Regions from separate parts of the Janthinobacterium sp. SUN100 genome, predicted to be linked through region 1. Evidence: riboswitches for the same ligand, from Rfam matches in the RefSeq annotation. Region 1 holds a riboswitch; the other holds the start of a gene.
What was found. A riboswitch is a leader RNA that binds a small molecule or an ion and turns the genes downstream of it on or off. The one in region 1 is predicted to bind thiamine pyrophosphate.
Positions count from the first base shown of each region.

Region 2: it holds a riboswitch for thiamine pyrophosphate, as region 1 does, so the genes downstream of both, thiC (phosphomethylpyrimidine synthase ThiC) here and O0881_RS07585 (TonB-dependent siderophore receptor) in region 1, are expected to answer to the same signal.

Region 1 is NZ_JAPUBU010000001.1:1,711,666-1,726,464, reverse strand. Features, by position in the region: gene pnuC (nicotinamide riboside transporter PnuC) at 1-214, shown strand, start outside; gene O0881_RS07590 (ATP-binding protein) at 214-762, shown strand; gene O0881_RS07585 (TonB-dependent siderophore receptor) at 759-2,894, opposite strand; TPP riboswitch at 2,981-3,078, opposite strand; gene O0881_RS07580 (iron-containing alcohol dehydrogenase) at 3,158-4,315, opposite strand; gene O0881_RS07575 (hypothetical protein) at 4,458-4,763, shown strand; gene O0881_RS07570 (Imm26 family immunity protein) at 4,889-5,368, shown strand; gene O0881_RS07565 (sensor histidine kinase) at 5,407-6,765, opposite strand; gene ompR (two-component system response regulator OmpR) at 6,779-7,480, opposite strand; gene O0881_RS07555 (hypothetical protein) at 7,808-8,134, shown strand; gene O0881_RS07550 (flagellar assembly protein A) at 8,294-10,153, shown strand; gene arfB (alternative ribosome rescue aminoacyl-tRNA hydrolase ArfB) at 10,154-10,552, opposite strand; gene O0881_RS07540 (chemotaxis protein CheW) at 10,749-11,231, shown strand; gene O0881_RS07535 (ATP-binding cassette domain-containing protein) at 11,271-13,268, opposite strand; gene prmB (50S ribosomal protein L3 N(5)-glutamine methyltransferase) at 13,317-14,207, opposite strand; gene dapE (succinyl-diaminopimelate desuccinylase) at 14,264-14,799, opposite strand, start outside.
Region 2 is NZ_JAPUBU010000006.1:109,710-124,508, forward strand. Features, by position in the region: gene O0881_RS26100 (ATP-binding protein) at 1-155, shown strand, start outside; gene O0881_RS26105 (response regulator) at 184-990, shown strand; gene O0881_RS26110 (hypothetical protein) at 1,029-1,283, shown strand; TPP riboswitch at 1,392-1,507, shown strand; gene thiC (phosphomethylpyrimidine synthase ThiC) at 1,587-3,500, shown strand; gene thiS (sulfur carrier protein ThiS) at 3,512-3,724, shown strand; gene O0881_RS26125 (thiazole synthase) at 3,750-4,544, shown strand; gene O0881_RS26130 (hydroxymethylpyrimidine/phosphomethylpyrimidine kinase) at 4,544-5,308, shown strand; gene thiE (thiamine phosphate synthase) at 5,319-5,954, shown strand; gene O0881_RS26140 (response regulator) at 6,022-6,654, shown strand; gene O0881_RS26145 (S-(hydroxymethyl)glutathione dehydrogenase/class III alcohol dehydrogenase) at 6,781-7,887, shown strand; gene O0881_RS26150 (IS1595 family transposase) at 7,959-8,927, opposite strand; gene O0881_RS26155 (hypothetical protein) at 9,156-10,010, shown strand; gene O0881_RS26160 (GNAT family N-acetyltransferase) at 10,024-10,548, opposite strand; gene O0881_RS26165 (hypothetical protein) at 10,545-10,817, opposite strand; gene O0881_RS26170 (UvrD-helicase domain-containing protein) at 10,933-13,242, shown strand; gene O0881_RS26175 (BPSS1780 family membrane protein) at 13,308-14,099, opposite strand; gene O0881_RS26180 (homoserine kinase) at 14,102-14,799, opposite strand, start outside.

The DNA.
Region 1 (14,799 bases):
CAGCCTGGTGGGACAATTCCTGCTGTCGCGCAAGAAACTGGAAAACTGGATCGCCTGGATCATCGTCGACGTGCTGTACGTGTGGCTGTATGTGCACAAGGGCCTGACTCTGACGGCCGTGCTGTACGCGTTCTTCGTCGTGATGGCCGTCATCGGCTTGCTGGCGTGGAGAAAGTCGGCCCCGGCCGCGCCGAGCGCGATGGTTCTCAAGTGATGGAGCGTTGCGTGCGCGTGGCCATCCTGGGCGCGGAATCGTCGGGCAAGTCGACCCTGGCGGCGGCCCTGGCCGAGCGCCATGGCACGGTGTGGGTGCCCGAGTACTTACGCGAGTTTGTGGAAACGCAAGGCAGGGTGCCCGTTGCGGAGGATCAGTATGGTATTGCGCGTACGCAAGTCGAACGCGAAGCGGCCGCTGCCGCCCAAGCCCGCCACTTCCTGTTTTGCGACACGACGCCCTTGATGACGGTGGTGTACAGCCGCCATTATTTTCACGGCGCCGATGCGCAACTGGCGGCGCTGGCCGATGCCACGCAGTACGATCTGACCCTGGTCACGGCGCCCGACAGCCCCTGGGTGGCCGATGGCTTGCAGCGCGAGTCCGAAGCCGTGCGCCAATTGATCTATCGCTACCTGCTCGATGAGCTGGACGCGCGCGGCATCGTCTACCACGTGCTGCGCGACAGCCTGGAGGCGCGCCTGGAACAGGCGGCGCCTTTGCTGCAGCAGGCGCTCGCTGCGGCGCCTGCCATTTCCCTCAATTAAAAGTCAAACTGCGCCGAGACTTTGAAAGTCCGGCTGGCGCCCGGATACAGATAGCCATCCGATTCCGGCGTCACGTCGCGCCAGTAGAACTTGTCGGCCACGTTGTTGACGGCGGCGCGCAGCACGGCGCGCGTGCCGGCGATGCGCGTGGCGTACGCGGCGCCCAGGTTGAACACGTTGTACGACGGCACGAAGGTCGTGTTGCTGTACTCAAACGCTTTCTTGCCCGCATATTCCCAGCTGCCATTCACGCTCAAGCCCGCCACCTGTTGCACGGCGTAATCCGCATGCACGGCCGCCTTGAAGGCCGGCACGTTGGGCACGCGCTTGCCGTCGAGGTCGGCATTGCCCGTGCCTGACTGCTGGCTGTTCAGGGCCGTCACGGACGCGCCCAGGCTCAGGCTGGACGATGCCTTGCCCTGGGCCGACAATTCCAGCCCCCGGTGCTGGGCCTGGCCATTGCGGACGAAATAATTCTCGGCGTTCACATATTCGAGACCTTTGCGAATCTGGAACAGGCTGGCCGCCAGCATGAGGTCCGGCGTCACATCCATCTTCACGCCCAGTTCGACCTGCTTCGAGCGGCTGGGCGTCAGCTCCACATTGGCGTTTTTCTCATAGATGCTGGCTGTGCCGCCATGTTCCATGCCCTGCGAGTAGGCCGCATACACGGAGAGATTGTCGAGCGGGGTGTAGACGAGCGCCACGTTGGGCAGCAGGAAGTCGTGCTTGGCGCGGATTTCCGTGTCGGCCTTCAGTACGTACTGGTAGCCATCGACATTGATGTGGCGCAAGCCGCCATGCAGCTTCCAGTTCGGCGCCAGGCTGACGATGTCCTGCACGAAGACGGCGTTTTCCTTATCGTCGCGCACCAGGCGCACGGGGCCAGTCGAAGCCGGCGATGGTGCAACGATGACAGGGCGGTAGATATTGCTGATGCCCACTTCCTTATACACGTACAGGCCGGCGCGGTCCTTGCGGCGGAAGGTCGATACGCCGGCCGTGAATTCATGGCGCAGGGAACCGGTGGCGAACTTGCCCTGGATCATGGCTTGCGCGCTCAGCGGTTTTTTCGTCTCGCCCAGGCTGCGGAAGTCCCACACGGAGAAGTCGCCATTGCTGCAGAATACAGGCATCCAGCCTTCCGGGCTGCAGCCATACGGATAGGCCGTGTAGTCGTCGCGCTTGAACGAGTGCTGGTTGGCCGACAGGGTGGCATGCCAGTCGTCATTGAACGCGTACTGGAAGCGCAGGCCGAGATTGCTGGTGACGGTTTCCACGGGGTGCGTCCACGGTTGCTTGTTGAGCATGGCGTCGGCGCTGACGTTGGCGGGCAGGCTGCCATTGCTCAGCAACTGGAAGCCGGGCGCCGTCACTTGTGCCTTGTCCTGGTAGTCGGCATCGATTTGCAGCAGGGCTTGCGGGGAAATCTGCCAGTCGAAGGCGCCGGAAATGAACTTGCGGTTGCCGTCCGCGCCCTTGATGTAGGAGCGCAGGCGCTCTGCCGCCACGTTGATCCGGTAGCCGAAGCGCGTGTCTTCCAGGCGGCCGCCCAGGTCGACGGCGCCATACAGCGTGCCGCGCTCGCGCGTTTCCACGGTGACCGTGCGCAGCGGGGCGGCGGTGGGGCGCTTGACGATGAAGTCGATCACGCCGCCCGGCGCGGCCACGCCTGCCTGCAAGCCGGCCAGGCCCTTCAGCACTTCGATGCGTTCCTTGTTTTCCAGCGGGATTTGCGTGTCGCCAGGAATGGCCACGCCATCCTTGCGGTAGCTGGAATTGTTGTCGAGCTTGAAGCCGCGGATGGAAAACTGTTCCGCATAGCCGACGGCGTTGTAGGCGTCGTTGATGCTGGTGTCGAGCTTGACGGCATCGCTGAGATTGCGGATCTGCAAGTCCTGCATGTCTTTTTGCGAAATGACGGTGACGGATGCCGGCGTCTGCAACAGCGGCGCGTCACTGAAGCCGCCCACGGAGGCGCGCTTGGCGGCCGGCGCCTTGCTGGCCGTGACGACGACTTCGGCCATGCTTTGCGCCTGCGGGTCGGCTGCGTCGGAAGCCAGGGCGGGCGCGGCAAACGCGTGCAGGATGGCCAGGGTCAGAACAGAAACGGATAAATTCGGTGTGGACATAGATTGCTCGTGGTTCAAGCCGGCTCTGGGAAAGAGCACGGCAGGCTGCTTGTTCGGCTGGCGCCAACGCAGGAGCTATCAAAGGAGGGAGGTACTTTGCGCTTTCCTTCGCTGGCATTATCCAGATCAGGTACGAAGGGTATCTCTCACCCGGATGACTGCTCCAGGACCCCTAGCGAAATGACAGCTTAGCATGAACCACGGCCAGCTGTCCCACCCGGCTGACCGTTTTACAACAGTGTGGCTGGAATTTGTAAACTGAGCTACAGACTGAGCTCGAGCACCTTGCGGCTGACGGCGGGCGTCACTTCGCGCTGTTCGCCCAGGGCCGTCATGCCGTGCGCTTCCAGGGCGGACACGACGGCGTCCACGCTGGCGTGATTCAGGCCGTAGTCGGCCAGGCGCGTCTTGACGCCCATGTGGCGGAAGAAGAATTCCGTGCGCGCGATGGCGGCCTCGATGCGGCCGTCCTCGTCGCCGCCGTCCAGGCCCCACACGCGGGCCGCGTATTGCAGCAGCTTGGCGCGCTTGGCTTGTTTGCGCACGCGCAACATGCTGGGCAGGATGATGGCCAGGGTTTGCGCATGGTCGAGCTCGTACAAGGCCGTCAATTCGTGGCCGATGGCGTGCGTGGACCAGTCCTGCGGCACGCCCACGCCGATCAGGCCGTTCAAGGCCAGGGTGGCGCTCCACATCACGTTGGCGCGCACGTCGTAGTCGTCCGGGTGCGACAGGGCTTTCGGGCCTTCTTCGATCAGGGTCAATAAAATGCCTTCGGCGAAGCGGTCTTGCACGGACGCGTTCACAGGGTAGGTCAAATACTGTTCCATCACATGCGCGAACGCATCGACGACGCCATTGCCCACCTGGCGCAGCGGCAAGGTGAACGTCTTCGACGGGTCCAGCACGGAGAATTTAGGATAGACCTTGCGGCTCATGAACGAGCGCTTTTCCTGCGTGGCCTTGCGCGTGATCACGGCCGAGCCATTCATTTCGGAGCCCGTGGCCGGCAAGGTCAACACGGTGCCGAAGGGCAGGGCGGCTTCGACGATCTTGCCGCCTTTGGCCAGGATGTCCCACGCCACGCCTTCGTGCAGGGCGGCCGCGGCGATGAACTTGGTGCCATCGACCACGGAACCGCCGCCGACGGCCAGCAGGAAATCGATGCGCTCGCTTTTCACCATGGCCACGGCCTGCATCAGGGTTTCATAGCTGGGATTGGGTTCGATGCCGGCAAATTCCAGCACCGTATGGCCGGCCAGCGCCGCCTTGACTTCATCGTAGACGCCGTTCTGCTTGATGCTGCCGCCGCCATACGTCATGAGCACTCTGGCCTGGGGCGGGATCAGCGCCGTGATGGCGGCGATCTGGCCCTGGCCGAAAAGGATTTGCGTCGGATTGTAAAAGTCGAAATTGAACATGGGGCTCCTGCCGCTGAGGTTTAGGCTGTTGCTGAGCCATGATTATGGCCGAATGGGTGGAAACGTGCCGTGGACGCTTGAGCTTTTCGTCCGCGCGGTGGAGAATGCAGCCGATGTCACCACCACGCGAAAAGGAATGCGCATGACCACCGTCCCACTGGAAGAATCCGGCCTGCCGGCCACCGCGCTCGACATGCACCGCGCCATCGGCGCCACCATCGCCGCACTGCAGGCGCTGGACTTGAACAGCCAACGCTTCGAGGCGTGCACGGACCCGGAACTGCGCCGCGTGCTCGCGCATGCGGGCGACACCAGCCGCAAGGAAGCGGCCATGCTGCTCGAATGGATGCGCCGCCGCGACGCGCGCCTGGACACGGCCATGAAGGAAGCGCTGTTCAAGGCGGGGCCGATTGTTGCCCAGTATCACTATGACGAGAAAATATTGTAACTATTGGTTTGTTGCTGTGGCGTACCATGCGCCACTTTCGCATCGCTTCGCGTAGACTGTGCCCCTAATTAAATTTAACGTCGGATAGCAGCGGCTGTCCGGTGTATTTCAGGGGGCTTCAAGAAATGAGATCATTACCATACCGAGAAGGCAGCTGGTTTGCCGTGCCCTTGCCGGGCGGCGGCTATGCCGTCGGCGTGGTGGCGCGCAGGGCGCCTGCCGGGCGCATCATGCTGGCGTATATGTTCGGGCCGAAGCGCGACAGCTTGCCCACGCTGGAAGAGCTGGAAGGCTTGCGCCCGGAACAGGCCGTGCGCCGCCTGCGCACGGGCGACATGGCCCTGCTCAACGAGCGCTGGCCCCTGCTGGGCGACAGCCGCCACTGGGAGCGCGACGCCTGGCCTATGCCGGCCTTTATCCGCCGCAATGAATCCTTGCAGCGCGCCTGGCGCGCCAGCTATGCGGATGCCGACCCTGCCAAGCTGAACCGCGAGGAATCGATTCCCTTCGATACGCCGGGCATGGAAAGCGATTCCCTGTACGGCTATGGGGCGACGGAATTGTTGATGAATAAATTGCTGGCGCAGGAACAGGCATCCGCCTGAGCGGCAGGGAACGGCACAACTGTACCGTTCCCGTTCGTTTATGCCGCTGGCAAGCTGATCTGAAACGCGAGGCCGCCGCCTTCGCGGTTGCGCACTTGCAATTCGGCGCCATGGCGCAGCAGCACGCGGTCGACGATGGCCAGGCCCAGCCCGGCGCCATTTGCCTGCCCGCGCGCCGTGTCGAGGCGGGTGAACGGCTTCATCAGCTGTTCGATCTTTTCCGCCGGCACGCCCGTGCCGTGGTCCTGCACCTCGATGATCACCTTTTTCGCGCCGTGGCTGGTGCGCACCTGGCAGGCGATGTCGATTTCCGTCACGTCGCTGTCCGGCGTCTTGCCATAGCGGCGCGCATTCTCGATCAGGTTGTTCAGCACGCGGCGCAGGTCCGTGGGATTGCCCATCGCATGCGCGCCGTCGGCGATGCTGGCGTTGATCTTCACGTCCGGCAGGCGCATCGCTTCGCGCGTCATGTCGTTGAGCAAACCACTGAGGTCGACGTCGGTAAAGCTCGACGCCTCCGTCGGCCTGGCATAGTCGAGGAACTGGCCGATGATGGCGTCCATTTGCCCGATATCGGACTGGATGCCTTCGCGCGCCTCGTCCGACAGGTTCGCCATTTCCACTTCCAGCTGCATGCGCGCCAGCGGCGTGCGCAAGTCGTGTGAAATGCCGGCCAGGATCACGGCGCGGTCCGATTCCACCTGTTTCAGGTCGTCGACCATCTGATTGAAGCTGCGGTTCGCCTCGATGATTTCGATCGGCCCCTTTTCCGGCAGCGGCGCCGGCTGCTTGCCCTTGGCGATGTCGCGCGCGGCCGCCGTCAAGCGCGATAGCGGCAGATTGATCAGGCTGGAAATGATGGCCGCGCCCAGCAGGGACAGCAGGGACACGAGGCTGGCCCAGCCCAGCCACTGGAAGCCCGTCAGGCCGCGCAGGCGCTCGCGGTCCAGCATCAGCCAGTACTCGTCGTCGTCGATCTTGAAGCTGACCCAGAAGCCGGCCACGCCGTTGACGCGCGCGGAAAAGCGCGTGTCCTTGCCCAGCTTGGCCTTCACCAGCGCCTCGATGTCGGGCATCAGGTAATTGTCGGGCGGCGGCTCGATGCGGTCGTCCTCTTCCAGCGAGAAGATGCGGATGCCTTCATTGCTGACGAGGTCGAACAGCAGCTCGCGCCGCAGTTCGGGCGCCGAGTGCGTCAAGGCCGCATGCGTGATGGTGACGACGGAAATGATCTGGGCGGAAATCTGCTGCGCCTGCGGCTCGCGCTGGATGAAGGAAATCATGCTGAACCACGCGATCATGCTGACCGTGGTCAAGGTGCCGAGCAGCAAAAAGGTGCGCCAGAACAAGCCGCTTTTCAGCCGCGCCAGGCTGATATCGGGAAAAAGCTTCATCATGCCTCGCCAGCGATCAGCGCGGCTGTCCGTCCGGGATGAAGACGTAGCCGAGGCCCCACACGGTCTGGATGAACAGCGGGCTCGACGGATCAGGCTCGATCAGTTTGCGCAGGCGCGAGATTTGCACGTCCAGGCTGCGGTCGAACACTTCGTATTCGCGGCCGCGCGCCAGTTCCATCAGTTTCTCGCGCGACAGGGGCTGGCGCGCATGGCGGGCAAACACTTTCAGCACGGAAAACTCGCCCGTGGTCAGGGGCACCGTTTCGCCATTCTTTTTCAGGGTACGCGTACCCAGGTCCAGCACGAAGTCGCCGAATTCGAAGGTTTGCGGCGTTTCCGACGGCGCGCCCGGGATTTCATCGGGACCCTTGCGGCGCAGCACGGCGCCGATGCGGGCCACCAGCTCGCGCGGATTGAACGGTTTCGGCAGGTAATCGTCGGCACCCATTTCCAGGCCCACGATGCGGTCCACGTCTTCGCCCTTGGCCGTCAGCATGATGATCGGCGTTTGGTCGCCCGCGCCGCGCAGGCGGCGGCAGATCGACAGGCCGTCTTCGCCCGGCAGCATCAGGTCGAGCACCAGCAGGTCGTAGCGTTCGCGCAGCCACAGCTTGTTCATGGCCGTCGCGCTCTCTGCCGTGAAGACATTGAAACCCTGTTCGGTCAGGTAGCGGCGCAGCAGGTCGCGCAGGCGCACATCGTCATCGACCACCATGATTTTTGCCTGGTGGCCGTGGATCGATTGCGTTGGTGTGTTGCTGCCGGAAGTGGAGGTTGTGGTCATTTAGGGTGTCGTGTTATCTTATATTAGTTGCTATAGTAACGCCTCGCGCGGCGTCGGCAAGGGGCTGTGGCGACCCATTACAAAGTGTTACAAACTTTACCCAATTACTCTTACTGCACCGTGTAAAGCATCATACACTGGGGCCACAGTGGAAATCAGCTTTAAGTTTATACGGCATCGCGGAAGAGGAACTCAATGAATATCTTTACTAAAAAAATTCACGCCGCTCCCAGCGCAGCTATTGCCGCACGTACAACTGTGCTGTCCGCATTTGCCGTTTGCTCCGTGTTTGCCGCCAGCCTGGCGTCAGCGCAAAACCAGCCGCCGCCACGCCGTGACGACCAGCAGCAAATGCAGGCCCAGCGGTATGAACAGGTACAGCGCACCAGCAGCAATGATACGCGACTGCGCGAACAGCGTGACGCACGCAGTTTCGACACGCGCGCGGAGGAGCAGCGCCGCGCCAACGAAGGCGCCGACGCCTCGCGCCGCACGGGCCGCATGACGCCCGACGAACGGCGCGACCTGCGCCGCCAGATCAACGAAGTGGGCCAGGATATCTATTCCAACCCGCCGCGCCGCTAGGCAGCCATCCCCCCTCCGACAGGGCCATCTCGCAAGACATGGCCCTGTTTGCATCTGGCCGCCCGCATTGTCGCTGAGTCAGGCACACGGCCCCGCCCCGTGATATTGTTCTAGTGCACGGAGGCAATTCTTTGAAATGGCTGCTGGGGGAGGCAAGGCGTGAGCGACGACGACACACCCGTTCCGGATGCGGTCCCCGCAGGCGGCTTGCCGCACGGCCTGGTCCAGCGCGACGAGGGCGTGTTCCTGGACCTGTCGCTGGCGCCGGCGCAGCTGCGCGCCGCCGTCGACCAGCTGTTCCAGTCGGGGCAGTTGCTGGCGGGCCTAGATTACGGTTTGTTCCTGCTGACCCTGTTCCATGCGCCCGCACCCCGCGCCGCGCCCAAGGGTGACGCCTTGCTGCGCATCGCCGTGCGCGTGGCGCCATTCCCGCCCCAGCGCCGCGCGCTGTATAAACAGGTCAAGATCCGGGGCGACAGCGCCGAGTTTTATTTTGAAACCTTGCCTGCCGACGCGGATGGCCAGGCGCCGGCGCGCCGCGAGTTTGACGAGCTGGTGGCTGACTTGTGGTGCAAGGGCGTGCACTACGGCATCGATAGCGTGGCCGTGCGCGCCATGCTCGCCAGCGGCAAGGCCGAGCGCATCACGGTGGCGCGGGTGCTGCCGCCGCAGCCGGGGCGCGACGCCCAGCTGGTCGAAGTGTCGCAAGGCATCCACCGCGACGACGCGCCGCGCGAACGTTCCGATGGCCGCCTGGATTTGCTCAGCTTCAAGAACCGCTTCCCGCAAGTGAAAAAGCACGCGCGCCTGCTGCGCCTGCTGCCCGGCACGCCCGGTTTGCCAGGCTATGACCTGGCCGGCAAGCCACTGCCGCCGCCCGCGCCGCTGGAGCTGGACCTGGCCACGGTGGCGGGGCCAGGCACGTCGGTCGAGTATTTCAGCGATGGCGCTTTCATCGTCGCCACCATGGATGGCTATGTGAATGTTGATGAACACGGCAAGATGTCGATCGAAAACAAGATCGTCAGCCGCGAAGGCGTCAGCAGCCGCACCACGGGCAATCTGAAGCTGCGCGCCGCCTACGAGGAGTATGGCGAAGTGCAGGAGCAGCGCCAGCTCGACGGCAGCGACATCACCATCCATGGCGACGTGTATGGCCATCTGCACTCGCATGGCGGGTTGATATGGCTCAAGCGCAACCTGGTGGGCGGCACGGCCTTCAACGAGCACGGCGACGTGCGCGTCGAGGGCGTCGCTTCCGGTTCCGTGCTGCAGGCGCTGAGCGGCGAAGTGCATGTGAAGCGGGCCGAAAGCTGCGTCATCGCCGGCACGCGCGTGGTGATCGACAGCGCCAGCAATTGCGAGATCATCGCCGACGAGGTCGTCATCGAACTGGCCGAAGGCTGCGCCGTGGCGGCGCGCACCATCCGCATCGGCAGCGCCGGTCCCCGCAGGCAGGTGGAAATGCTGCTGTTCCCCCTCGTGCCCGACTTGAGCGCGCTGGAGCAAAAGATCGGGGAAAGCCTGGCGAAGGCGGCGCAATTCCTGCAGGTGCAGCACAAGCGCCAGCAGGAAATCGATGCCATCGCGCAATTGCCCGAGGTGCGCAACTACCTGACCCTGGCGGGCCAGCTGCGGCGCGGCGAATTGCAGCTGCAGCCAACGCAGCAGGTGCAGTACGACAAGCTGGCCGCGCGCATCGCTCCCGTGCTGAAGGAGGTGGCGCGGCTGCGCGTGGAAGTCAAACAGTCGGAAATCCTGCACGCGCAGATGCTGGTGCTGGTGGAACAATTGCGCCAGGAGCGGCAGGCGACGGCGGGCCAGTCGCGCTGCACCCTGGGCCTCGTCGATGGCGAGACGACGGTGCGCGCCCTCGTCGTGCCGCCCGGACCGGCCAAGGTCTATGACCGGCCGCCGAAGGAAATCAAGGCCCTGCTGCGCAGCGCCACGCCGGCCACGCAGCCTGTGTTCGCGGACAGCACGGGCAGCCTGGACTGGACTTACCAGCCACTGCCCTGATTAGTCGATAACTTTGCCGCGAGATTGCTTGAGGACGCTGTGCGTGCTCTTGCTGTCGAGGCGGCGCCGCTGCGAGCTGCGCGTGGGCTTGGTGGCGCGGCGCACGGCGGGCAGGAAAGTCACGCTGTCGATGATTTCCTGCAAGCGCCGCAACGCCTCTTCCTTGTTCTGCTCCTGGCTGCGCGACTGCTGCGCCTTGAGCACCAGTACGCCATCCTTGCTGATGCGGCTGTCGCGCAGGGCCAGCAGCCGTTCCTTGTACGCTTCCGGCAGCGACGAGGCGGCGATGGGGAAGCGCAAATGGATGGCGCTGGACACCTTGTTGACGTTCTGCCCGCCCGGGCCCTGGGCGCGGATGGCGGAAAATTCAACTTCAGCGGGGTTGACGAGGTGTTGCATGGCCTGCCTGTTGGGGGGGAATGTCGGTATTGTAAGGGAAGATGGCTGCGCCGGCGCAAGGCGGGGCGCCGAGGTCAGGCTGGCCTTCCGGGAAAGTTGAGTTTTCTCAACGCCGCCTGCGGCGATGCTGGTTAGCATGGGGCCAACGTTGCGCCACTGCGCATCCTGGCAGCGCTTACCGGATGAAAGGAACACCATGCAGCCCACGACCACGCCTGGCGCCGCAACCGCGCAATACCTGACGCAGTACTTGAGCTTCCGGCTGGGCGGCCTGGAATACGGCCTCGATTACCGTTGCGTGCGGGAATTGCGCCCCCTGAAGGAACTCGACCGTTTTTCCTCGGAAGGGGAAGTGCTGCACAGCGTGGCCGTCTCGCGCGGCGTGATCATTCCCATCGTCGACATGCGCGCCGCGTTCGGCAGCGCCCACGGCGCACCCGACCCGGCCACCGACGTGATCATCCTGCAGCTGAGCAATGGCGTGATGGGCATGGTGGTCGATGGCGTCACCGATATCGTCAGCCTGGCCCCCGCCGACATCGCCGCCGTGCCCGGCCTGGGCGAGACGGAAGCCGATTACCTGCTGGGCCTGGGCACGGTGGCGGGTCGCCGATTGATCCTCGTCGACATCGACCGCCTGATGGCGATCCGTAGCCCCAGCCCCATGCAGGCGGCATAAAAAAAGACGACCCGGGAGTCGTCTTTTGTCGCTATTGCATTAACCGAGCTTTTCGAGTTGATCTTGCAAGTCCAGCCATTCCGCTTCCAACTGCGCCAGGTCCTTGGTGAAGAAGGTCTGGTCGGCCAGCAATTGCTTCAGCTTGGCCTTGTTGGCCGCATCGTAGATGGTCGGCTCGCCCAGCTTGGCGTCGGTTTCCGCCTTTTGCGCATTGCGCTTGGCGATCTGCTCTTCCTGGCGCTTGATCTTGTTTTCGATCGGCTTGCGCAGGGCGGCCGTTTTCTGGCGCTCTTCCGCTTCCTTGCGCTTGTCGCGCACGGGCGCGGCAGGGGCGGCAGCTACCGGCGAAGGTACGGAAGACGTCACGGGGAAGTCCGTCTTGTTGGCCTTGCCGGCGGCCGGCAGCACATCCGTGCCTTTGCCCAGCTTGGTCTTGAACAGCCAATCCTTGTAGTCGTCCAGGTCGCCGTCGAACGGTTGCAGCTTGCCGTCGGCAACGATGATGAATTCGTCGGTGGTGGCGCGCAGCAAGTGGCGATCATGGGAAACGACGACCAGGGTGCCTTCGAACTGGGCCAGCGCTTCCGTCAGCGCTTCGCGCGTTTCCAGATCCAGATGGTTGGTCGGTTCATCGAGCAGCAGCAGGTTAGGACGCTGCCAGACGATCAGGGCCAGCGCCAGACGGGCTTTTTCGCCGCCCGAGAACGGTGCGATCGACGCGGTGACCATGTTGCCGGGGAAGTTGAAGCCGCCGAGGAAGTTGCGCAGTTCCTGCTCGCGCACGGTCGGGGCGATCTTCGCCAGATGCCACAGCGGCGATTCGTCGTGGCGCAGCATTTCCACCTGGTGCTGGGCGAAGTAGCCGATGTTCAAGCCCTTGCCCATGGTGGCGTCGCCCGTCAGCGGCATCAGTTCGCCGGCGATGGTCTTGATCAGGGTCGATTTGCCGGCGCCGTTCTGGCCCAGCAAGCCGATGCGCTGGCCGATCTGCAGCGAAAACTTGATGCCGTTGACGATGGTTTTATGCGTGATTTCGCCCGTCGCCTCGTTTTCGATCTTGTAGCCCGCATCGACGTCTTCCATCACCAGCAGCGGGTTCGGAGCCGACAGCGGCTCGCGGAATTCGAACGAGAATTCGGCGGCGGCGCGCAGTGGCGCCAGTTCTTCCATCTTCGCCAGCGCCTTCATGCGGCTTTGCGCCTGGCGGGCCTTGGACGCTTGCGCCTTGAAGCGGTTCACGAACGATTCCAGGTGGGCGCGCTTGCGCTGCTGCTTTTCCAGCGCGCCGGCGGCCAGGATCATCTGCGCCGCGCGTTGGCGCTCGAAGCTCGAATAGTTTCCCGAGTAGCGCTTCAGCTTGCGCTCGTCGATATGCACGACCACGTTGACGACTTCATCGAGGAAGTCGCGGTCATGGGAAATGATCAGCAAGGTGCCGGCGTAGCGCTTGAGCCAGTCTTCCAGCCAGATGATGGCGTCCAGATCCAAGTGGTTGGTCGGTTCATCGAGCAGCAGCAGGTCGGACGGGCACATCAGCGCTTGCGCCAGGTTCAGACGCATGCGCCAGCCGCCGGAGAAACTGGCCACCGGTTGCTGCATCTGGTCCAGGGTGAAGCCCAGGCCCAGCAGCAATTGCTCGCCGCGCGATTGCACGGTGTAGGCGTCGGCATCGGCCATGGCGCTGTAGATTTCGCCGATGGCGATACCGTTTTCCGACGTGGCAGGCTCCGACTCCAGGCGCGCCAGTTCCGCTTCCAGTTTGCGCAGGGTGACGTCGCCGTCAATCGCATAGTCGAGCGCGGCACGGTCCAGCGGCGGCGTTTCCTGCGCCACGTAAGCCACGCGCCATTTGGCCGGGAAATCGATCTCGCCCTGGTCAGGGTGCAATTCGCCACGCATCATGGCGAACAGGCTCGATTTGCCCGCGCCATTGGCGCCGATCAGGCCGATCTTGTCGCCCGGATTGAGGGTGACATCGACTTGTTCGAGCAACGGTTTGATGCCGCGCATCAGGCTTACTTGTAGGAAACGTATCATTTTTTTCTTTGTGTTGTAAATTAAGGCGCTGCGCGCTGACGCCAGCGCTTATACCAGCTTGAGCTGCTCGGCCGTCAGCAGGAAGACCATGTCGTCGCCGGCGCTCGTCGTCAGCCAGGTCAGGCCCAGTTCGCCGAAGGCTGCTTCCGCGTATGCGCGTTCGTTGCCGATTTCAATCATCAGGATGCCGTCATCCGTCAGGCGCTCGGCCGCGCCGGCGATGATCTTGCGCACCAGGTCCATGCCGTCGCTGCCGCCGTCGAGGGCGATTTGCGGTTCGGCCAGGTATTCCTGGGGCAGGGCGCCCATCGACGCGGAATTCACGTACGGCGGGTTGCTGATGATCAAATCATATTTCTTGGCCGGCACGTTCGTGTACAGGTCCGATTCGATCAGGGTGACGCGGTCTTGCAGCTTGTACGTGTCGACGTTGCGCTTGGCCACGGCCAGCGCATCGGCGGAAATGTCCACGGCGTCGACCTGGGCGTTCGGGAAGGCGTCGGCCATCATGATCGATAGGCAGCCCGAACCGGTGCACAGTTCCAGGATGTTTTCCACGGCTTCCGGTTCCGCCACCCACGGCGAGAAGTATTCAGGGATCAGCTCGGCGATGAAGGAGCGGGGCACGATCACGCGTTCGTCGACGTAGAAGTTGTACGTGCCCAGCCAGCCTTCCTTGGTGATGTAGGCGGCCGGCACGCGGTCGATGCTGCGGCGGTCGATGACGCTCATCACGCTGGCCACTTCCGACGGCAGCAGCTTGGCGTCGAGGAACGGTTCGAGCTTGTCGAGCGGCAACTTCAACGTGTGCAGGATCAGATAGGCCGCTTCGTCGAACGCTTCGGCGCTGCCGTGGCCGAAAAACAGCTTGGCGGTATTAAAACGGGTAACGGCGTAGCGCAGCAGGTCGCGTGGCGTGGAAAACGGGTTCGGGGTCATGGCATTCTCGAAAAGACGGTGTTCTGGCCCGCCGTGACGGGCCTCGGTATTCTGGTTCAGACGGGCAGCAAATGCTCCAGGGTGCGCCGGTAAATATTCTTCAGGGGATCGATGTGGCGCAGTTCGATGTGCTCGTCGATCTTGTGAATACTGGCATTGGGCGGCCCGAATTCTATCACTTGGGGGCAGATTTGCGCGATAAACCGGCCATCCGAGGTGCCGCCCGTGGTCGACAGCTCCGTCGTGAGGCCCGTTTCTTCCAGGATGGCGGCCGACAGCGCATCGCTCAAGGTGCCGCGCGGCGTGAGGAAGGGCAGGCCGCTCAGGGTCCACTGCAAATCGTATTGCAAGTCATGCCGGTCGAGGATCGCGTGCACCCGTTCCTGCAATCCCTCGGCCGTGCTGGCCGTGGAAAAGCGGAAATTGAAGTCGATCACCATGTCGCCCGGAATCACGTTGTTCGCGCCCGTGCCCGCATTGATATTCGACATTTGCCACGAGGTGGGCAAGTAATACTCGTTGCCCGCATCCCATTTTTCCTCGACCAGGTCGGCCAGCGCCTGCGCCGCTTCGTGGATGGGATTCATTGCCA
Region 2 (14,799 bases), on a different contig from region 1:
CCGTGCCGCGCGACATCGAAAAAGGCCTGGAAGCGGGCTTCTTCCGTTACCTGACCAAGCCGATCAAGGTCGTCGAATTCATGGATGCGCTCGACGTGGCCCTGCACCATGCGGCCGCGCACGGCCTGGCCGACGACACTCATGCAGTACGCTAATTCAGCATTTATTTTTAGGAATACCGCTATGCTTCAAGCCACCGAGATCCTGAACGCCAGCATCCTCATCGTCGATGACCAGGAGGCCAACGTCATGCTGCTGGAACAGGTGCTGCGCAATGCCGGCTATACGCGCATCACCTCCACCATGGACCCGCAAGCCGTGCGCGCGCTGCACCAGCAGCACCGCTACGACCTGATCCTGCTCGACTTGCAGATGCCGGAAATGGATGGTTTTGAAGTCATGGAAGGCTTGCGCGACCTCGAGGCGGGCAGCTATCTGCCCGTGCTGGTCATCACGGCCCAGCCGGGCCACAAGCTGCGCGCGCTGCAGGCGGGCGCCAAGGATTTCGTCAGCAAGCCCTTCGACCTGGTGGAAGTCAAGACGCGCATCCACAACATGCTGGAAGTGCGATTGCTGTACCAGAAGCTGGCCGAATACAACAAGTCGCTGGAACAGATGGTGGAAGTGCGCACGGCGGAGTTGCGCGAAAGCGAAGCGCGCTTCCAGCGCTTCACGGAACTGTCGTCCGACTGGTACTGGGAACAGGATGCGCAGGGCAACTTGACGCGCTTTTCCGGCCCCGTGGCTGAAATGCTGGGTATCGGCAGCGAGGAAGAGCCGCAGCGTTGGAACGCGGCCGAACGCGCCTCGCTCGACGCCAAGATTGCCGCAAGGGAACCGTTTCTCGACTTTATCTACAGCCGCGCCAACCTCGACGGCAGCACGCAATACCTGCAGGTGAGCGGCGAACCGATGTTCGACACGGGCAGCCGTTTCATCGGCTACCGCGGCATCGGCCTCGATGTCACGGAGCGCCATCGCAGTGCCTGATTTATACTGGGCGCCATCGATACAGACCAGGAAAAATCATGACCGACAAATCTCCCTCCTACTGGTTCCCCGCCAAGACCTATGGCTGGGGCTGGGGCTTGCCCATCACCTGGCAAGGCTGGCTGGTGTTCCTGGCCGCGCTGGCGCTGTTCGCCTGCGGCGCCTTCCTGTTCCCCCCGCAAACCATGCTGGTCGGCTACATCGTCTATGAAGTGGCCATCGTTGCCGTGCTCATTTTCATCTGCCAGCTGAAGGGCGAACCGACCAGCTGGCGCTGGGGCAAGAAGAAATAAGCGCGCTGGCGTCTGTTGCAATGCAGCAGATGCGCAAAGACGACACCTGCAAGAAATCATCTGGCCACGCGGCGCGAACCGCGTATAATTGGCTCGCTGCCGCAAGGCGGCAAACGCTAGGGGTCCTGCCTTTCGCTGTGGAAACACGGTGCAAGCGCGGGTGAGAAATACCCTCCGAACCTGATCTGGATAATGCCAGCGAAGGGAAGCTTTAGGATGACTGCACCCCGCCTTTCCGCGTGCGCAATTCCGAACCTCCTTAGCTGGCTCCAGGCTTAAAAATAGTCTAGCCAAGGAGCCAAAATGAACGCCAACCCGAAATTCCTCTCCGCCACCGCCACGGTCGACGAAGCCGCCATCGCGCCGCTGCCCAATTCGCGCAAGATCTACGTGCAAGGCAGCCGCCCCGACATCCGCGTGCCCATGCGCGAGATCAGCCAGTCCGACACGGAAGCGTCGTTCGGCGGCGAAAAGAATCCGCCGATCTACGTCTACGACACGTCCGGCCCGTACACGGACCCGGACGTGAATATCGATATCCGCTCCGGCCTCGATACGCCGCGCCTGCCGTGGATCATGGAGCGTGCCGACACGGAGGAATTGCCCGGTCCCACCTCCGATTACGGCATCGCCCGCCTGGCGGACCCCAAGCTGGCCGAGCTGCGTTTCAACCTGCACCGCAAGCCGCGCCGCGCCATCGCCGGCAAGAACGTGACGCAAATGCACTATGCGCGTCAGGGCATCATCACGCCGGAAATGGAATTCGTCGCCATCCGCGAAAACATGCGCCGCCAGGAGTATTTGCGCGAGCTCAAGGCCTCTGGCCCCATGGGCGAGCGCCTGGCCGACCTGATGGGCCGCCAGCATCCGGGCCAGTCCTTCGGCGCCAGCATCCCGGTCGAAATCACGCCGGAATTCGTGCGCGAGGAAATCGCCCGCGGCCGCGCCATCATCCCCGCCAATATCAATCACCCGGAAGTCGAACCGATGATTATCGGCCGCAATTTCCTGGTGAAAATCAATGCGAATATCGGCAATTCCGCCGTGACGTCCTCCATCGGCGAGGAAGTGGAAAAGATGACCTGGGCCATCCGCTGGGGCGGCGACAATGTGATGGACCTGTCCACAGGTAAACATATCCACGAGACGCGCGAATGGATCGTGCGCAACAGCCCCGTGCCCATCGGCACCGTGCCCATCTACCAGGCGCTGGAAAAGGTCAACGGCAAGGCGGAAGATCTGACGTGGGAAATCTTCCGCGACACCCTGATTGAGCAGGCCGAGCAGGGCGTCGATTATTTCACCATCCACGCGGGCGTGCTGCTGCGCTATGTGCCGATGACAGCCAAGCGCCTGACGGGCATCGTTTCGCGCGGCGGCTCCATCATGGCGAAATGGTGTCTGGCGCACCACCAGGAATCGTTCCTGTACACGCATTTCGAAGAGATCTGCGAAATCATGAAGGCGTATGACGTGTCGTTCTCGCTGGGCGACGGCTTGCGCCCCGGTTCCATCTACGACGCCAATGACGAGGCGCAGCTGGGCGAGCTGAAAACCCTGGGCGAGCTGACGCAAGTTGCCTGGAAGCACGACGTGCAAGTGATGATCGAAGGTCCGGGCCACGTGCCCATGCAATTGATCAAGGAAAACATGGACTTGCAGCTGGAACAGTGCGGCGAGGCGCCGTTCTACACCTTGGGGCCGCTGACGACGGATATCGCGCCCGGCTACGACCACATCACCTCGGGCATCGGCGCGGCCATGATCGGCTGGTATGGCACGGCCATGCTGTGCTACGTGACGCCGAAGGAACACCTGGGCTTGCCGAACAAGGCGGACGTCAAGGACGGCATCATCACGTACAAGATCGCGGCGCACGCGGCCGATCTGGCGAAAGGCCATCCGGGCGCGCAAATCCGCGACAACGCGCTGTCGAAAGCCCGCTTCGAATTCCGCTGGGACGACCAGTTCAACATCGGTCTGGACCCGGACAAGGCGCGCGAATTCCACGATGAAACCTTGCCCAAGGATTCGGCCAAGGTGGCGCATTTCTGCTCCATGTGCGGCCCGCATTTCTGCTCGATGAAGATCACGCAGGAAGTGCGCGAATACGCGGCCGGCATGGGTATCGCGGAAGACAAGGCGCTCAAGCAGGGCATGGAAATCAAGGCCATCGAATTCATCAAGAACGGCGCCGAGCTGTACCGCAAGGTCTGAAGGAGGGCGTGATGACTGCATTGATCGACATCACGCTCAACGGCGCGCCGCACCAGGTGCCGCCGGGGCAAACCCTGGACCAATTGATCGCCGCGCTGTCGCTGGAAAACCAGGCGCTGGCGCTGGCCGTCAACCGCAGCGTCGTGCCGCGCAAGGCGTGGCAGGACAGGGTCCTGGAAATTCAAGACCAGGTGGAAATCGTACGCGCGATTGGCGGCGGTTAAGTTGAGAATAGACAAGGAAACGCACATGAATACCGCAACAAACAACGACCTGCTGACCATCGCAGGCAAACAGTACCAATCGCGCCTGCTGGTGGGCAGCGGCAAGTATAAGGATTTGCCGCAGACGCGCGAAGCGACGGACGCGGCGGAAGCGCAGATCATCACGGTGGCGATCCGCAGGGTGAATATCGGGCAAGATCCGAATGCGCCCAGCCTGCTGGACTTCGTGCCGCCCGACCAGTACACGATTTTGCCGAACACGGCCGGCTGTTACAACGCCAAGGATGCCGTGTACACCCTGCAACTGGCGCGGGAACTCCTGGGCGGGCGCAATCTGGTGAAACTGGAAGTGCTGGGCGATGAAAAGACGCTGTTTCCGCACATGCCGGAAACCCTGGTCGCGGCCGAAGCGCTGGTCAAGGATGGCTTCGACGTGATGGTCTACTGCAGCGACGATCCGATCCAGGCGAAGATTCTGGAAGACATCGGCTGCGTGGCCGTCATGCCGCTGGCGTCACTGATCGGCTCGGGCATGGGCATCCTGAATCCGTGGAATTTGTCCTTGATCATCGACCAGGCGAAAGTGCCCGTACTCGTCGATGCGGGCGTGGGCACGGCGTCGGATGCGGCCATTGCCATGGAACTCGGTTGCGATGGCGTGCTGATGAATACGGCCATTGCCGGCGCGCGCGACCCCGTGCGCATGGCGCATGCGATGAAGCTGGCCGTGCGGGCCGGGCGCGAAGCGTTTTTGGCGGGCCGCATGCCGCGCAAGTTCGCCGCCTCGCCTTCGTCGCCGATGGCGGGCCGGCTGGCGTGATGGAGCGACGGCGTCCCACCGTGCTCGTGTTTGCCGGCGCCGACCCATCGGGCGGCGCCGGCATCGCCGCCGATATTCTAGCGATTGCGGCGCAGGGCGCGCATGCCTTGCCCGTCATCACGGCGCTGACGGTGCAGGACAACGACCGCGTGTTTGCTGTCGAGCCCGTGGCGCCGGAATTGCTGCGCCGCCAGGCGCAGGCACTGATCGACAAGGTCGCCATCGATGCCGTGAAAATCGGCATTCCCGGCAGCGCGGCGAATGCGGCCGTCATCGCGCAACTGATCGCCCAATTGCGGCTGTCCCGGCCGAACTTGCCCGTCGTGCTCGATCCCGTGCTGGCCAGCGGCCATGGCGACATGCTCAGCCGGGACGACGCCGTGCTGGCGCTGGCGCCCTTGCTGCCGGTGACTACCGTCATCGTACCGAACGGGCCGGAAGCGCTGGCCCTTGGTGGCGCAGATAACTTGCGCGCGCAAGGCTGTGGACACGTGCTGGTGACGGGCGGCCACGGCGACGGCGAGGAGATCGTCAACCGCTGGCTGGACGGTGATGGGCGCGCGCGCGAGTGGCGCTGGCCGCGCCTGCCCGGAGAGTTTCATGGCAGCGGCTGCACGTTGGCGTCGGCCATCGCGGCCCGCCTGGCATTGGGCCAGCCGCTGGCGCAAGCGCTTGACCGGGCGCAAGCCTATTGCCATGCGGCCCTGGCCGGCGCGTATGCGATTGCGCCAGGTCAACTCATGCCGCAACGATTCATTGAATAAGGAAAACATCATGCGTGGACTGTATCTGGTCACCCCGAACTGGGATGACACCGACCGCCTGCTCGATATCACGGAGCAGGCTTTGCATGGCGGCGTGGCCCTGCTGCAATACCGCCACAAGAGTGCCGACGCGGAGCAGCGGCGCGAACAGGCGGGCGCCTTGCTGGCCCTGGCCCGCAAGTATGGCGTGCCTTTCATCGTCAACGATTTTCTCGAGCTGTGCGAAGAGCTGGACGCGGACGGCGTGCACGTGGGCGGCACGGACGCGTCCGTCGCGCAGGTGCGCGCGCGCCTGGGCAAGGACAAGCTCGTCGGCGCCTCCTGCTATGGCGACATGGCCCTGGCGCGCACGGCAGCAGAGGGCGGCGCCAGCTACGTGGCCTTCGGCGGCTTTTATCCGTCGCTGGTGAAAAAGTATCCGGTGACGACGCCGCCCGATATCGTGCTGCAGGCGAAACGCGAGATCGCCTTGCCCTGCGTGGTGATCGGCGGCATGACGCCGGAAAACGCGGTGCCGCTGGTGGCGCGCGGGGCCGACATGGTGGCGGCGATCAGCAGCGTATTTGGCAAGGGATATCAGGCGGACGATGTGGATATTGCAGTGCAGCAATTCAATCTGCTGTTTGCGCAGGCCGGGGAGGCGTGAGGGGGCGGATTTGGCGAATAATCGGCATATAATAAGGGCATCATTCATTACCGAGGTCCCTTTACCCATGAGTCAGCCAGCCGCCGCGAAACGCCTTATCCTGATCGTTGACGATGACCAGCTCCTGTTGGAATTCCTTGGCGAAGTCCTGCGCCATGCCGGCTACGAGACGGCCCTGGCCCATTCGGCCGAAGTGGCGCTGCAGCTGATCGCCCAGCGCGAGCCTGACCTGGCCTTGCTCGACATCCACATGCCGGGCATGTCCGGCCTGGAACTGGCCAAGCGCCTGCACGGCGAAACGGCCGTGCCATTCATGTTCCTGTCCGGCAGCGGCGACAGCGAATCGGGCAAGCAGGCGGCCGCCTACGGCGCCGTCGGCTATGTCGTCAAACCCGTCGACGAAGGCCGCTTGATGCCGGCGTTCGAAGCGGGCCTGGCGCGCGCCGATGAAATCCGCCAGCTGCGCCGCACCGAGCTGAACCTGAACGCGGCCCTGGCCGCCGGCCGGGAAACGAGCCTGGCCGTCGGTTTGCTGATGGGCAAGTTCCAGACGGACCGCAACACGGCGTTCGAAGTGCTGCGCGACCACGCCCGCTCCAGCCGCCGCAAGATCAATGAAATCGCCAGCCAGCTGTTGCTGGCCGAGGAAACCCTGAACGGCTTGCACGGCGCGTTTTTGAATCGGGCGAAAACCAAGTAAGAGTTTCAAGTAAGTGTTTCAAGTAAGCGTTGCACCGGCGCCGGCGTGGCATGTCGGCGCCTGCCTTGTTATGATGTGACGATACGGCGCGCTGGCGCGCCTGGTTCAACCATACACAGGACACACATGAAAACCAAAGCAGCGATTGCATGGAAGGCGGGCGCGCCTTTGACCATCGAGGAAGTCGACCTGGCCGGCCCGCGCGAGGGAGAAGTACTGGTCGAGATCAAGGCCACGGGCATTTGCCACACCGATTACTACACCCTGTCGGGCGCCGATCCGGAAGGCATCTTCCCATCCATCCTCGGCCATGAAGGCGCGGGCATCGTCGTCGACGTGGGGCCTGGCGTGAAAAGCCTGAAGAAGGATGACCACGTCATCCCCCTGTACACGCCGGAATGCCGCCAGTGCAAATTCTGCCTGTCGCAAAAGACCAACCTGTGCCAGTCGATCCGCTCGACCCAGGGCCGCGGCCTGATGCCGGACGCGACGTCGCGCTTTTCCATCGACGGCAAGCCCATCTTCCACTACATGGGCACGTCCACCTTCTCGAACTACATCGTCGTGCCGGAAATCGCCCTGGCGAAGATCCGCGAAGACGCGCCCTTCGACAAAGTCTGCTACATCGGCTGCGGCGTGACGACGGGCGTGGGCGCCGTGTTGTTTACGGCCAAGGTCGAGGCGGGCGCCAACGTGGTCGTGTTCGGCCTGGGCGGCATCGGCCTGAACGTGATCCAGGCGGCCAAGATGGTCGGCGCCGACAAAATCATCGGCGTGGACATCAATCCGGCGCGCCAGGCCATCGCGCGCAAGTTCGGCATGACGCATTTCGTCAACGCCAACGAGGTGGAAAACGTTGTCGATACCATCGTGCAGCTGACGGACGGCGGCGCCGACTATTCGTTCGAATGCATCGGCAACACCACCACGATGCGCCAGTCGCTCGAGTGCTGCCACAAGGGCTGGGGCCAGTCCATCATCATCGGCGTGGCGGCGGCGGGCCAGGAAATTTCCACGCGTCCGTTCCAGCTGGTGACGGGGCGCGTGTGGAAAGGTTCCGCTTTCGGCGGCGCGCGCGGCCGCACGGACGTGCCGAAGATCGTCGACTGGTACATGGAAGGCAAGCTCAATATCGATGATTTGATCACACACAGACTGAAGCTCGATGATATCAATCAAGGTTTCGACTTGATGAAGAGCGGTGAATCGATCCGTTCCGTCGTGCTGTATTAATTAATTGAAATTTAATTGAAATACGCCGTACCACGGCGTTTTTGCGGAGGCTGCGGCCTCCGTTTTTTTGGCTATGTCACCGTCAAATGTGGGAATGCTCCCAGTGTTGCTTTCAATAACGTTTCTGGTGAGCGGATGCGCCTGGCGTCGAGTATCCAGCGCCAGCCCAGGTAATTCGGCAGGTAGCGCGTCGCCACGCCGCGAAAGGGCCGCAGCCAGTCCCGCAGACGGCTGTGATACGCATTGACGTTCTGCACATGCGCGGCGCCTTGCACACGGATGCCGGCGCGCAAGTTGACGGCCTGGTGGCTGATGCCCGCTTCCCTGGCAAACGCCCGGTAGGCGGCATGGCCATCCGTTACCAGCAGGACATCCTTATCGATGACAGGTAACAGACAGCGGTGCAGCTGTGCCTTCGTCAACGCCCCTTTGCCCGTGACGAAATCGAGGGTCTGGCCTGTGCGGTCGCGCGCCACCAGGATACAGACCTGCTCATCGGAAATGCCGCGCTGGCGGGCATGGCCGCCCCGGCGGCGGGCCGGACGCGTCATCTGCCTCGATCCCTTTTCCGATTCCAGCACATATAACTCGTCCGCCTCGGCAATGCCATGCAGGCCATGCGGCCGATCCGTCCTGGCGACGCGGAGAAAACGGTGGCGCCAGCGAAACGTGGTGTTGCGGTGCAATCCCAGCTGCTGAGCGGCCTGGCGTACCGACCTCGAATCGAGCAGGCAATCGGCATAGGCGATCCATAGGGCCTTGTGACGCAAGCGGGACAGCGGCGTGCCCGTCAAGGCATTGAAGGTGCGCCCGCACGGTACACAACGGTAGCGCTGCAAACCATGCGCATGGCCATGCCGGTGCAGCTGATGCGAGTGGCAGGCGGGACAGGCCAGGCGCGGCTGCGCCACGCTTTCCAGCAGCGCGACGGTCGCGTCATGTGGCGCGTTGCCACGCAGCAAGGTTATGCCTGCCTGCCGCTGGCGCCGGTTCAGGTAAGCAAACTGTGCGATAAAGCTGATCCAGTCGGCTGGCTGCATGATCTACTCCCTGCGTGGTGAATATGCAGAGTCAGACAGCGCAGCCAACGGAAGATTCCGGCATTTCCCCTACTTGCCGATGACAGAGCCTTTTTTTTGCCCGGCATGCCATCCATCGTCCGTGCTTGCCATCCAGGCAGGCCTTTTTGCAGCCTGTCGCACGGCGCTGGAGGCCAGGTCCGCTTGCCGCTACAGTCAACGCTCCACTACTTTTGCGACGAGGCAGCCATGACCACTTCCCATCGTTTGATCCTCAGCCTGGCCGGTATCCTGCTTGGCGGCAGCGCGCTGGCCGTGCAGCCGCCGCAACCGCCCGCGCCACCGGCCCCGCCGGCCGCGCCCAGCGTGCAGGTCAGCCGCTCGCTCGACAAGGGCGAAAGCTATGCGCTGGTCGATGGCACCAGGGATAGCGAGGGCGTCATCGTCGTCGACAGCGATATTCACTCGGAGCAGGTGGAAAAACTCAAGCGCTCGATCAAGGGGCCGTTCCTGTGGTTCCGCGACCAGGGGCAGGCCTATGTGCTGCAGGATGCGGCCTTGCTGGGCAAGGTGCGCACGGCATGGGAACCCTCGAAACAGCTGGGCAAGGAGATGAGCGCGCTTGGCGATCAAATGGGCGCGCACGGCAAGGCCATGGGTGAAATGGGCCGCAAGATGGGAGCCCGCAGCCTGGAAAAAGGCAGCGCGCGCGAGTCGGAACAGCTGCGCTTGCTGGGCCGCCAGCAGCAGGAGCTGGGCCGCAAGCTCGGCGACGCCTCGCGCCGCCAGGCGCTGGCGACGAGCGACACGGCGCGGCGCGCGGCCGAGCGCGACGTGGAAGGCCTGCAACAGCAGATGGAAGACGCGCAGGACAAAATGGAAGAGATCAACGACCGCATCGCCGACGTACACGAGCGCGAGGCCGAGAAAATGGAGCAGATGTCGCGCCAGATGGAGCAGCGCGGCAAGCCGATGGAAGCGCTGGGCAAGCAAATGGGCGACCTGGGCCGCCAGCAGGAAAAAGTCGTCAAGATCGCGGACAAGACCACGCGCCAGGTGATCGCCCAGGCGCTCAGCGAGGGCAAGGCCAAGCTGGTGCGCTGAAGGATGTGCTCAATTAGCAGGCCATTGGCTTGCGCATCAGGCAGCGAAGCGCCGGATCGTGTCCGTCCTGCGCTTCGCGCGCCAGCTTGAGCGCGTGGCCTGCGCCCAGCGCCGCAGCCCCGATTTCGCTGAAACCATGGCGCGCATAGTAGGGTGCGTTCCATGGCAGGTGGCGATACGTGCTGAGCGTCAGGCAGGCGCAGCCCTGCGCCTGGGCATGGGCCGCTGCCGCATCGAGCAAGCGCGCGCCCACGCCCTGCCGTTGATGCGGCAGGGCAACGGACAACTCCACGATGAACAGTTGCCCGTCGAGCGGTTCGGCGGCCAGGAAGCCTGTTGGCGCAGCGTGCCCATCGGCGGCCACCCATACGCCGCCCTCGCGCTGCAGCGCCTGTAAGGCGCTCAATGGCAAGGGTTCTCCCTGCGCCAGCCACGCCAGTCCGGGGCCGGCCTGCGCAAACAGGGCCGCGGCGCTGCGCTCGACTTGGGCCAGCAGGGGCAGGTCGGCGCTGCTGGCTGCGCGGATGGCGTACTTCACTGCGTATGCCACAAGGCGGCCACGGCGCGGTATTGCGCCGGCAACTGCCTGGCGTTGTCCTCGCTGGCATATGCGTCATCCTGCACCGTGTCCCAGCGCGCGTCGCAGCTGAAACGGTAGACTTGCACCTCGTCCCCGTAGCGGCACACGGCCAGGCCGTGGATGGCGATGGGGGCGGCGCCATCTTCAGCGGCGACATGGCCGAAAGGCAAGTCGGACCAGGCCCAGGCCAGTACGCGGGCGCCGTCGAGGTGGCTGGGAGGTGTCATGGGCGTTGTTTCCGTCAGCTGTGCAGTGATGCCGATTGTAGCGCGCACGCGGCGAATCCGGCGCGACCGCTGGACAAATGCACAGTATTTTTAGCCATGCCGGTATAATCACGGCATGCAAAATCTTCTTCACAACCTCAATCCCGAACAATTGGCTGCCGTCACCTTGCCGGCGCAGCATGCGCTGATCCTGGCGGGCGCCGGTTCGGGCAAGACCCGCGTGCTGACCACCCGCATCGCGTGGCTGATCCAGACCCAGCAGGTATCGCCGCCCGGCATCCTGGCCGTGACGTTTACCAACAAAGCCGCCAAGGAAATGCTCACGCGCCTGTCGGCCATGCTGCCGATTAACACGCGCGGCATGTGGATCGGCACCTTCCACGGCTTGTGCAACCGCTTGCTGCGCACGCACTACCGCGACGCGGCCTTGCCGCAGACCTTCCAGATCCTCGATTCCCAGGATCAATTGTCCGTGATCAAGCGCTTGTTGAAGGCAAACAATATCGATGATGAAAAATTCCCGCCGAAGACGGTGATGTATTTCATCAACAACGCCAAGGACCAGGGCTTGCGCGCCACGGACGTGGAAGCGTACGACGCGCACGAGCGCAAGATGGTCGAGCTGTACCAGCTGTACGACGACCAGTGCCAGCGCGAAGGCGTCGTCGATTTTGCCGAATTGCTGTTGCGCACGTATGAATTGCTGAGCCGCAACCAGCCCTTGCGCGAACACTACCAGGCGCGCTTCCGCCATATTTTGGTGGACGAGTTCCAGGATACGAACAACCTGCAATACAACTGGCTCAAATTGCTGGCCGGCCACGGCAGCCGCGATGGCGGCGCCCTGTTTGCCGTCGGCGACGATGACCAGAGCATCTATGCGTTCCGCGGCGCCAACGTGGGCAACATGAGTGCCTTCGAGCACGAGTTCCAGGTGAAGAACTTGATCAAGCTGGAGCAGAACTACCGCTCGCACGGTCACATCCTCGACAGCGCCAACGTATTGATCGCGAACAATAGCAAGCGCCTGGGCAAGAATCTGCGCACGGACGCGGGCCATGGCGAGCAGGTGCGCGTGTATGAAGCCAGTTCCGACTTGCAGGAAGCGCAATGGATCATCGAAGAGGCGAAAAGCCTGATCGCCGATGGCGCGTCGCGCAGTGAAATCGCCATCTTGTACCGCTCGAATGCGCAGTCGCGCGTGATCGAACACGCGCTGTTCTCGGCCGCGATTCCGTATCACGTGTATGGCGGCCAGCGCTACTTCCAGCGCGCCGAGGTCAAGCACGCAATTGCCTATCTGCAATTGATGGACAATCCGCACAACGATTCGGCCTTCTTGCGCGTGGTCAATTTCCCCACGCGGGGCATCGGCATGCGCTCGATCGAGCAATTGCAGGCCGCGTCGGAACAGTACGGCATTTCGCTGTATGCGGCCGTGCCCTACGTGGCGGGCAAGGCGGGCAGCGTGCTGGCCGGCTTCGTCAAGCTGATCGAAGGCGTGCGTTTCGAAACGCAGCAATTGTCCTTGCCGGAAATGGTCAGAGTGGTGCTGGAAGCGAGTACCTTGCTGCAACATTATCAGAATGAAAAGGAAGGCGCCGACCGCATCGAGAACCTGGAGCAGATGGTCAGCGCGGCCAGCCAGTTCATTTCCGAAGAAGGTTTTGGCCAGGGCGCGCCCGCGCATTTGGGGCCAGCGGCCCAGGCGCAGTCGGGCGCGCCCGTCGTGAACCAGGATGGCATCGAAATCCTGGACGCCGACGCGCCGTTGCCGGCCGTGATGTCGCCGCTCTCCGCCTTCCTGTCGCATGCGTCGCTGGAAGCGGGCGATAACCAGGCGCAGGCGGGCCAGGATGCGCTGCAGATGATGACGGTGCACTCGGCCAAGGGCCTGGAATTCGACAACGTGTTCATTACCGGCCTGGAAGAGGGCCTGTTCCCGCACGAAAGCAGCTCGAAGGAAGACAACGGCGTGGAAGAGGAACGCCGGCTCATGTACGTGGCCATCACGCGCGCGCGCAAGCGCTTATATATGAGCTTTTCGCAGACGCGCATGCTGCATGGCCAGACGCGCTACAACATGAAGTCGCGCTTCTTCGACGAATTGCCGGAAGAATCGCTGAAATGGCTGTCGCCGAAGGTGCAGGCGAACTGGTTCGGCAACCGCAAGTCGGCCTGGGACGAGGCGCCGAAGCTGGCTAGCCTGGGTTCGGACAATGCGATTGCGCAAAAGATCGCGCAAAAAGCCACGGGCGGCGGCTGGCGCATCGGCGAATCGGTGGCGCACGCCAAGTTCGGCGAGGGCGTGATCGTCAATATCGAAGGCGGCGGCGGCAATGCGCGCGCGCAAATCAACTTCGGCCAGCACGGCATGAAGGTGCTCGACCTGGGCATCGCCAAATTGGAACGCCTGGGCCGCTAGTTTTCTGAGTAGCAATAAAAAAGGGCAGCCTGCGCAGGCTGCCCTTTTTTCATGCGGCGTGAAAATCAGTCGTTGGGCTTGTCCAGCGACACCGTCTTGCTTTCATCGACGGGCAAGCCGAAGATCTGGCGGTAGGCGGCGTAGAACGAGCAATGCATGATGATGGTCAAGATCATCGACAGCGGCATCATCAGTTGCATCATCAGCGGCGTGCGGCCAAAGATGACGGCCAGCAACTGGCTGGTGACGACGCTGATGGCGAACCAGGTGGCGGCGAAGACGATGAAGGCCGACAGCGAGCGCCAGACGGCGAAAAAGCTGAAGAACAGCGCCTTGCCCAGCCCGGTTTGTTTCCAGTAGATCAGCGGTGCGGCAAAGCAGAAGGCCATGGCGGCCGGCACGTACAGCACGATGGCCAGCAGGATGCCGAGGCCCAGGCGCGATTCGGGGATGGCGGTGCGCGCCGCTTCTTCCGTCAATTGCCCCGTGACCAGTTGCCACAGCAAGCCGTCGTCCACCAAAGTCGAGGCGCCGATGGCCACGATGGCCATCAGGATGTACAGCACGCCCAGGCCGAACAGGGAAGGAAAGGCCGGTTTGCGGAAGCCCGAGATCAACAGGCTGGGCAAGACGCGCTTGCCCTGGTCGATGTTCAGGCAGCCTTGCACGAAGGCGACGGAAAACACGGGGACGAGGATGACGGGCAGCATCTGGCCGAGCACGGGCACGATGCTGACGGCCAGCATGCAGAACATATAGCCGAGAAACAGCATCGACATGCCGCCAGGTTGCTTGCGAAACAGGGCGAAGCCTTGTTTCACCCATTGCCAACCTGTACTTGCAGGTAATTTTTCCATGTTTAAAACAGTTCCGGAGCAGGTGTGGCGATACGTTCGCGCAGAATGCGTTCGAAATGCGTGGGATCGTGCGGGGTCAGCATTTCCGCTTCGCGCGGCTGGTAATAATCGTACAGGCGCGACAGCCAGAAGCGCAGCGCGGCGGCGCGCAGCATCGGTTGCCATGCCGTCTGTTCTTCATGCGTAAACGGACGCACGGCCCGGTAGGCGTCGAGCAGGGCGCGCACTCTTGCCGTGTCGAGCACGCCCGTGGCCAGGTCCACGCACCAGTCGTTGACGGTGACGGCCACGTCGAACAGCCAGGTGTCGCAGCCGGCAAAGTAAAAGTCGAAAAAGCCCGTCAGTTGTTCGCCGTCAAACATGACGTTGTTGCGGAACAAGTCGGCATGCACGGGACCGCGCGGGATGGCTTTATAGGTATCGCAGGCAGCAAAGGCGTCCTGGAAGTGGATTTCCGCGCGCAGCAGATGCGCCCTGGCATCGTCGAGGTGGTGCAGGACGAGCGGCGTGGTGGTGTTCCACCAGTCCAGGCCACGCAGATTCGGCTGTTGCAGGGGGAAGTCCTGCGCCGCCAGGTGCATCTTCGCCAGCATGGCGCCCACGGCCGCGCAATGCACGGCTTGCGGCGCCATCTGCGAGCTGCCGTCGAGTTTGCTGACGATGGCGGCCGGCTTGCCTTGCAAGGCCGTCACCAGTTCGC